2 regions of the Gordonia sp. YY1 genome follow, and region 2 is predicted to be linked to the other one. Evidence: riboswitches for the same ligand, from Rfam matches in the RefSeq annotation. Region 2 holds a riboswitch; the other holds the start of a gene.
What was found. Region 2 has a riboswitch for cyclic di-AMP ahead of BPODLACK_RS17670 (transglycosylase family protein). Riboswitches for the same ligand answer to the same signal wherever they lie in the genome.

Region 1: another riboswitch for cyclic di-AMP. It lies ahead of BPODLACK_RS03580 (C40 family peptidase); the one in region 2 lies ahead of BPODLACK_RS17670 (transglycosylase family protein).

The regions. Positions count from the first base shown of each region.
Region 1 is NZ_WXYI01000002.1:79,175-83,580, reverse strand. Features, by position in the region: gene BPODLACK_RS03585 (C40 family peptidase) at 1-829, opposite strand, end outside; gene BPODLACK_RS03580 (C40 family peptidase) at 967-1,647, opposite strand; cyclic di-AMP (ydaO/yuaA leader) riboswitch at 1,665-1,897, opposite strand; gene BPODLACK_RS03575 (hypothetical protein) at 2,005-2,235, opposite strand; gene BPODLACK_RS03570 (DEDD exonuclease domain-containing protein) at 2,578-4,406, shown strand, end outside.
Region 2 is NZ_WXYI01000015.1:29,103-33,508, reverse strand. Features, by position in the region: gene moaA (GTP 3',8-cyclase MoaA) at 1-1,067, shown strand, start outside; gene BPODLACK_RS17675 (MoaD/ThiS family protein) at 1,080-1,328, shown strand; cyclic di-AMP (ydaO/yuaA leader) riboswitch at 1,580-1,780, shown strand; gene BPODLACK_RS17670 (transglycosylase family protein) at 1,786-2,421, shown strand; gene BPODLACK_RS17665 (molybdenum cofactor biosynthesis protein MoaE) at 2,610-3,041, opposite strand; gene BPODLACK_RS17660 (MogA/MoaB family molybdenum cofactor biosynthesis protein) at 3,070-3,573, opposite strand; gene moaC (cyclic pyranopterin monophosphate synthase MoaC) at 3,566-4,108, opposite strand; gene BPODLACK_RS17650 (hypothetical protein) at 4,114-4,344, opposite strand.

The DNA of each region.
Region 1 (4,406 bases), on a different contig from region 2:
GACCAGAGCAGTCGAAGGAACTCGGACCGGTGGCACCCCACACATAGGGATCACCGATTCGCGTCAACGCCGCCTGGACGGCGACGAGTGCGGCGGCGGTGCCCCTCGGGACGATCCGCGGGTCGAAGTCGAAGCTCGGGCCGCGCAGGGCGGCGAGCTGCTTGCCGGTCATCGACTGGTAGATCGCGCGGATCTGGATCGCCTGCATCTGCAGGTCGGCCTGCTTGGTCTGGAGGTCTCCGCGGACGCGTTCGGCGCGCGAGACCGCCTCCGACGCGGCGATCGCGGTCTGGTCGGCGTCCTTCTTGGCGGCCGCGGTCTGGGCGCGGACCTTCTTGATGGCGGTCAGGTCCGATGCGGCCTGCCGCGAGATCATGTCGAGTCCCGACATCTGGTCGAGCAGGGCCTGCGGCGAGTCGCTGACCATCACCGCATAGAGTCCGCTGACGCGGGCTCCCTGGTAGCTGGCGCGCACGATGGCGTCGACCCTCGCTTGGTAAGCGGCGAGCTGCTCACGGCTGATGTCGAGCTTGCGCTGGGCGTCGGCGGCGGCCTTCTTGGCCTGCACGACGATCGAGCGCTGCTTGTCGTACTCGATCTTGGCGTTGTGCATCGCCTCGGTGGTCTTCTCGGCCTCGGTGCCGAGCTGCTTGTACCGATCGAGAAGCTGATCGGCAGATCGTGCGGGCACGGCCCGCGCCTGCCCGGTTCCGCCGGTCGTCAGTGGGACGACGGTCACAATGGCCGCCAGCAGACACATGACGAGCACCATCGGGCCCGATCGTGCACGGATACGAGTCGCGTTCACTCGCCCCTCCCCGGAAAGCACGGTGCCAGTCACTTCCTTACCGCTTCGTTATCGTCCGCGGACCACCGTAAGTTCCCCCGATGACCCCAAGGACCGGATCGGGCGGATCGCACCAAACCGCGACCCGCCCTTTCCCTGATGCTCTTGTTCAGTTGATGTCAGTAGCGGCGGATGCCGGTGAGCTGCCACTCCTTGACCGCGTCACGCTTGACGGGGGTGCCGTAGGTCGAGGAATGGACGAACTGTCCGTTTCCGGCGTAGATGCCGGCATGGCCGCCACCGTTGAAGATCATCACGTCGCCGGGCTTGGCCTCGCTGTACGAGACCGGGCGACCGCCACCGAGCTGGCCGTAGCTGTCACGCGGGATGGTCTTGCCGGCCTGCTTGTAGGACCAGTAGACGAGACCCGAGCAGTCGAAGGCGTTCGGGCCGGCCGAGCCGTAGGAGTAGGGCGAGCCGATCTTGCTCTCCGCGGCCTTGACGGCCTTCTCGCCTGCGGTCAGCTGGGGCTGCCCGAGCGGGGCGCCACCGTGCGGACGGAACTGGTCCGGGATCTGGTTCTGGCCGATGCCCGGGATGGTGAACTGGCCGACGTTCGGGATCTCGACCGTTGCGGCCGGCGACTTCGCGACGGGCTTGGGCGCGGGCGCAGCCTCGGGAGCCTTCTGCTCGCCGGGCAGAGCCGGGATCTCGAAGGTTCCGAGCGGGGTGTGGACCGGGGCCGCAAGAGCAGGGCCGGCCGCAGCAGCGAGCGAACCGAGCGTGATCGATCCAGCGATCACCGCCTTCTTGGCTACCTTGCTCCCACGATTGGGCTGTTCCAAACGATGTTTGGCCACGAAGCGAGTTCTCCTTCAGTTTCTCCCTGTACCGCCGACCGAGTTAGCTGTCGGGTTCGGGCCGGAAGAGTGGCCCTACGCGTTTTCGGCACAGCCGTATCCCGAGAGGACACGCTTGCGCGTTGACGCGATTCACCCCGATTCGGGACAGTCTCACCAGGTCGTGTCAGGACTGACATCGACTGGCCGCGCTGCCCGAAGTGTGTGGTTCCCCGGTTCGCCCGCAAGGGCGATTGAGCGGTGACTTGTGCGGACCACTTCTGTTGAAGCGGGACGCTCCGCAAAGGTCTCAGAAAGGTTACGAAATCGACGGCCCTGTGTCCACTACGCAACGGACACGCAGATCGCACCCGACTTTCAGCCCGCGCGGAGATCAGTCCCGGCGACGACCTGAAATGCCCTATGACGTGCAGTTTTCGAGTTTCTTGCAGATCGTGCAGCATTGCTGGTGACCATTGCAGCAGACTGGAACACATCGATCGCGAGGTCCAGTTCAGCATCGTCGTCGAGGGCCTGCGCCGTTACCGTAACTCCACCTTCAGCGGGCCCATCGTCCCAGTTCGGGCCGCCGAAAAGCACTGTCATCATGCACCCGTCACAGGCGACGGGGCGGGCCGGGCAGGTCGCGCAGTCAACGTGCATGGTGTGATCTCCATCTCATCTTGGCGCCGGAGGCGTTTGACCTCCGAATCGGGCGGTTCGTGGGGGTGTGGTTCGCCGCCGCCGGCGACGATCTCTCACTTCGAGGTGGAGACTAGGGGGCACCACCGACAAACTCGTTCGCACAGTGTTCGACACATGCGTCACAGAGGTAACAGGCGACATCGACGAACGCCCCTCTCGCCGATGTCCGCCGAGAACAGAACGATCGATCGGGGTGTCACATCCGGCCTGTCGGTGCGTCGAACTAATGTTCGGCCCGTGACGCGCATGGATGGTGGCGGTGCAGCCGCGGGACAGACGACCTCGGGCCAACTGACCTTCGCCGACCTCGAAGCCGCCGATCAGGCCACCGGTGGCGACGCGACATCGAACGAGTTCAGCGACCGGGCACTCTTCGACACCACCCTCGTCGTCGTCGACCTCGAGACCACCGGGTCCGATCCCGCGGGCGACCGCATCACCGAGATCGGCGCCGTGAAGATCCGGGGAGGCGAGGTGATCGGCGAGTTCGCCACCCTGGTCGATCCCGGTCGCCCCATCCCGCCCCAGATCGTCACCCTCACCGGGATCACGACCGCGATGGTCACCGACGCACCCCGTATCGAGTCGGTACTACCGGCGTTCCTCGAGTTCGCCCGCGGGGCGATCCTGGTCGCGCACAACGCTCGTTTCGACATGGGGTTCCTCCGGCAGAACGCACTCCGGCTCCACCTCGACTGGCCGTTCAGCCTGAGTCTGTGCACGGTGACCATGGCCCGGCGCATCCTGTCGCGCGAGGAGGCCCCGACGGTCAAGCTGAGCGCCCTCGCCGATCTGTTCGACGTCTCGGTCCGTCCCACCCACCGGGCGCTGGACGACGCCCGCGCCACCGTCGAGGTCTTCCACCGTCTGCTCGAGCGCGTCGGGAACCAGGGCATCGCGACGGTCGGGGAACTCACCTCTTACCTGCCGCGCACGGATCCCCGTCTGCGCGGCAAACGTCACCTCGCCGACCGGGTACCGGCCCGACCCGGCGTCTACCTGTTCCGCGGGCCCTCGAACGAGGTCCTCTATGTCGGCACCGCGGTGGATCTACGACGCCGGGTCCGTTCCTATTTCTCCGGCAGCGATCCCCGGCGACGCATCACCGAGATGGTCCTGCTCGCCGAGCGTGTCGACGCCGTCGAGTGTTCCCACGCCCTGGAGGCGGCCGTCCGCGAGTTGCGACTGCTGGCGGCGCACGCGCCTGCCTACAACCGACGTTCGACACAGCCCCACAAGGGATGGTGGGTGACCCTGACCGAGGAACGTTTCCCGCGTCTCAAGGTCAGCCGCACCCCCACCGACGAATCCATCGGTCCGGTGGGCAACCGCAACAACGCGTCGACGGTTGCCGACGTGATCGCCGCAGCCGCCGGACTCCGCACGTGCACCAAACGCCTCGGGGCCACCGGCTACCACTGGTGCCCGACGCCCGACGGCGTCCGGCAGCCCGGCGGATGTCATGCCGCCGCCGCAGCGCCCCAGACGGTCCCGGACTATCTGCCGCGCGTGACCGCGGCCCGCCGGCTGATGCGTGGGGAGGCCGACGACCTCCTCGACGACCTCACCGCGCGCCTCGCGGATCTCTCCGAGGCGCAGATGTTCGAGACCGCCGCCCGCCACCGAGACCGGCTCGCCCTCACCATCGACGCCCTGGCGCGTTGTCAGCGGCTGGCCGCACTGTGTGCGATCGCCGAGATCGTCGTCGCCCGTCCCGACGACGACCGCGGCTGGTATTTCGCCGTCGTCCGCCACGGACGCCTCGCGGCGGCGGGACGTGCCCGTCGGGGCGTCTCCCCCATGCCGGTGGTCGACGCGCTGGTCGCCGCCGCCGAGACGGTCATCGCCGGACCAGGTCCGCTACGCGGGGCACCCGCGGAAGAAGTCGCGCTGATCTACCGGTGGATGACCGAGCCGGGTGCCCGGATCGTGTCCACGACCGATCCGGTGGCACTGCCGGCCGGATGCGCCGAGCGCCGACGCGGCTGGTCGCAGTCGGCGCGAGAGGCACGCTCGGATGCCCACTCGGTGGCGCACCGGACACCACGGCCCGCACAGCGCTCGCCGGTCCACCG
Region 2 (4,406 bases):
TTCCGATGCCACGGCCGCACTCGGCCGGGGCATCCGCCGACGCTCCCACGCAGGGCCCCCTGCGTGACACGTTCGGGCGGGTGGCGAAGGACCTTCGCGTCTCGGTGACCGACCGGTGCAACCTGCGCTGTACCTATTGCATGCCCGCCGAGGGCCTCGACTGGATGCCGACCGAGGCGGTGCTGAGCGCTGACGAGCTGATCCGGGTGCTGACCGTCGCGGTCCGCGACCTGGGGATCGAACGCATCCGGTTCACCGGCGGCGAGCCGCTGCTGCGGGGCGACCTCGAGCAGATCATCGGTGCCGTCTCCGCACTGCCGCAACGCCCGGAGATCGCGATGACCACCAACGGTCTCGGACTCTCCCGGCGGATCGACGGGCTCGTGGCGGCCGGCCTCAACCGCATCAACATCTCCCTCGACACCGTCGACCGGGAACGATTCGCCGAGATCACCCGACGCGACCGGCTCGACGACGTGCTGACGGGTCTGGCGGCCGCCAGACGCGCGGGACTCGACCCCGTCAAGGTCAACGCCGTGATCCCCGACCGCGCCGACCTCGACGCCGTACCGGATCTCCTCGCCTACTGCCTGGAGCACGGCTACGAGCTGCGCATCATCGAACAGATGCCACTCGACGCCGATCACGCCTGGCAGCGATCCCGGATGGTGACCGCCGACGAGATCCTGGCGACCCTGCGCACACGGTTCACCCTGCTGCCCGATCCGGCACCGCGCGGCAGCGCGCCGGCGGCCACGTGGCTCGTCGACGGCCATCGGACGTCCCGGGGCCCGGCAAAGGTCGGGGTGATCGCGTCGGTCACCCGCCCGTTCTGCGGCGACTGCGACCGCACCCGGCTGACCGCCGACGGCTCGCTGCGCAACTGCCTGTTCGCGTCCTCGGAAACAGATCTGCGCACCACCCTGCGAACCCTGCCCGACGACGAGGTCGACGCGGCCGTGGCGGCGCTGTGGCGCACCGACATGTGGCAGAAGGCGCCCGGGCACGAGGTGAACGCCGCCGGCTTCCAGCAGCCGTCGCGGCCCATGTCCGCCATCGGTGGATAGGCTCGGGTTCCGATGAACCTCACCGTCCGCTTCTTCGCCGCCGCGCGCGCCGCCGCCGGCACCGAGTCGCGGGTCGTCGACATCGACCCGGCGACCACCCTCGGAGACCTCGAGTCGACACTGTCCGCCGGCAACCCCGGATTGGCGACGGTTCTCGAGCGTTGCTCCTACCTCCGCGACGAGATCGCGCTCACTGACCGTTCACAGCCGCTCGGCATCTGCTCGACACTGGACGTCCTCCCGCCGTTTGCCGGTGGTTGATACCACTTCGGGCATGTGACCTTTGTCACATAACGGAGTGGTAACGAGCAGGCCACGGGAGCGCATCCGGCCCGATGAACTGGGATGACGCCGAAAGTGGGTCGGGAGACCAGGATCTGGCGCGAAAATCAGTTGCGAACTAGCAGGTGAATCACTCCATCGAACGACGTACTGTACGAAGCGACCTTCTCGAAGGTCACGGTAAGGAAACAGAACATACGTCCTGCCGGCCGCGCCGAGCCTCGCTCCGCCGGTGGGAACGACCGAACGAATCTAGGAGCGAGGACGGGGGACCCAACCTCATCCCCTGAGACCGGGCACCACACCAGGTGTCCTCGGGGTTAAGTCCCAGGCGCAGAACCGTGATTAACATTCACGGGGACGCACTGGGGCCGAGCAACCTCTCGCTCGAACCCGACAGCTGACTTCGTAGGCGCGTGGAGAGAGGAATCGATCTATGACCGGACGTCACCGCAAGCAGACGACCAGCTCGACCACCAAGACCATCACCAAGGTCGCCCTCACCGGCGCCGCCCTCGGTGGCGGAGCCGCCCTCATGGGCACCGGTACCGCGAACGCCGCGACCGACGCCGAATGGAACAAGGTCGCCCAGTGTGAGTCCGGCGGTAACTGGGCCATCAACACCGGCAACGGCTACCACGGCGGCCTGCAGTTCTCGCCGAGCACCTGGAGCGGCCACGGCGGCGGCGAGTTCGCCCCGACCGCCGAGCAGGCCACCCGCGAGGAGCAGATCGTCGTCGCCGAGCGCGTGCTCGCTTCGCAGGGCAAGGGCGCATGGCCCACCTGCGGCGTCGGCCTCTCGGGTCACACCCCGCGCACCGCGCCGAGCGATGTCCCGGCCCCGATCGTCAAGCAGCTCCAGGACGGCAACGGCAGCTTCAGCCTCGTCAAGGCCCCTGAGGCCAAGACCACCGACGACGTCGCCAACCAGGTCACCTCGGTCCTCACCGACTCCGGCGTGAGCCCCGAGGTCAAGAACCTCTGGAACGCCGCCAAGAGCAGCGGTGTCTCGCTGAGTCCCGAACAGATCAAGCTCTTCAACGACAACAAGCACCTGCTGCCCAACCCCTGATCTGCAGGTAGCCCGGACACCGATTCGGAGCAACGCAGAGGGCCACAGACAAAGGGCCCCGCACGATGAGCGATCCGTGCGGGGCCCTTTTCCAATTCTTCACGCTCCCTGAGGTGCGAAGAGCGATAGCGACGAGCCATCTCCTGCTCCCTGAGGTGCGAGGAGCGATAGCGACGAGCCTCGAAGGGCTAGGCCGAGTTGATCCACTCCTCGGTGCCGTCGTCGTAGTACTGGTGCTTCCAGACCGGCAGACGCGCCTTCACCTCGTCGACGAGCCGCGCGCACGTCTCGAATGCGGCGCGGCGATGGTCGGCGGCCACGGTCACCACGAAGGCGACATCCCCGATCTCGAGTTCTCCGACGCGGTGCGAGACCGCGACCGCGCGCACACCGTCGACCGACGAGACCTCCTCGACGACCTCGGTCAGCACCCTGGACGCCGTCGGATGGGCGGAATAGTCGAGAGCGGCGACGTTCCGGCCGCCGTCGTGGTCGCGGACCGCGCCCACGAAGCCGACGATCGCGCCGGCCTTCCCGTCGGCGGCGTCGGCGACCATCGCCTCGTGGTCGGCGAGCCCGATCGGCTCCTCCGACACCGCGGTGTGTACGACTACGGTCATTCGCGAATCCTGTCCTGTCGCGGGACGATCAGTGATCCCCGCCGCGGATCTGATCGAGTGCGTGGTGCACGACGTCCGTGAGGACGGTCAGGCCGTCCCGTACGCCCCCGGTCGAGCCGGGCAGGTTCACCACCAGTGTCGTCCCGGCGACGCCGGCGAGGCCGCGTGAGAGCACGGCGGTCGGGACCGTGGGCAGTCCGGCCGCACGGATGGCGTCGGCCAGGCCGGGGATCTCGACGTCGAGCAGCGGTCGCGTCTCCTCGGGGGTGCGGTCGGTGGGTGAGAGACCTGTTCCGCCGGTGGTGATCACGAGGTCGACGCCGGCGTACACGGCGGCACGGATCGCGGCGCCCACGGGCGGCCCGTCGGCCACCACATCGCGTTCGGCGACGCGGAAACCCTGCTCGACGAGCCAGCCCTCGATGATCGGACCGGTGCGGTCCGGGTAGATCCCGGTACTCGCGCGCGTCGACGCGACGACGATCTGCGCGACGCGTCGTCGTGCGGGGTCGGGCGGCGTGTTCTCAGCCATCGGCCGGGTCGTCCCGGTACCAGTCGCCGGATTTGCCGCCGGTCTTCTCGAGCAGGCGGATCCCGTCCATGCGCGCCCGCTTGTCCACGGCCTTGACCATGTCGTGCAGCGTCAACCCGGTGACGGCCACCGCGGTCAGTGCCTCCATCTCGACGCCCGTCTGGCCGGACGTGGCGACGGTCGCGGTCACGTCGATGGAGTCGGTGCCGATGGTGAAGTCGACCTCCACCGACGACAACGCCAGCTGATGGCAGAGCGGGATCAGCTCGTCGGTGCGTTTGGCCGCCATGATCCCGGCGATGCGCGCGGTCGCGAGAACATCGCCCTTGGGCAGCTTCGACTCACTGAGCAGACCGATCACCTCGGCCGTGGTGTGAAAGGTGCCGCCGGCGATCGCACGACGCTTCGTCGGGGCCTTGTGTCCCACGTCGACCATGCGCGCCGTCCCGGCGTCGTCGATGTGCGTCAGGCGACCGGCGTCGGCACCCTCACCCGAAAAGACCGACCCGCCGCCGTCATCTCCGGTGGTCGGCATCGGTATCAGCGGTTGACGACCGTCTTCGACTGCACGAAGGGCAGATCGTCGACCGGGAGCGGGAACTCGACTTCACCGAACGGGGACAGTGCACCCGAGATGTGCGTCGCGAGTTCGGAGACCGCATGGTCGGCGGCGTCACCGTTGTCATCCTGGGGCCAGCCGTTGTCGACGTAGCGCTTCTTGCCGGCCTTCTCACCACTGTTGTTTGCCACGGGAGCATTGTGCCACGCCATTCGAATGAAGAAGTGCCGTGTCCGGGGCATGGCGGCCGGAGCGGGGCTATCGTCGTCGCATC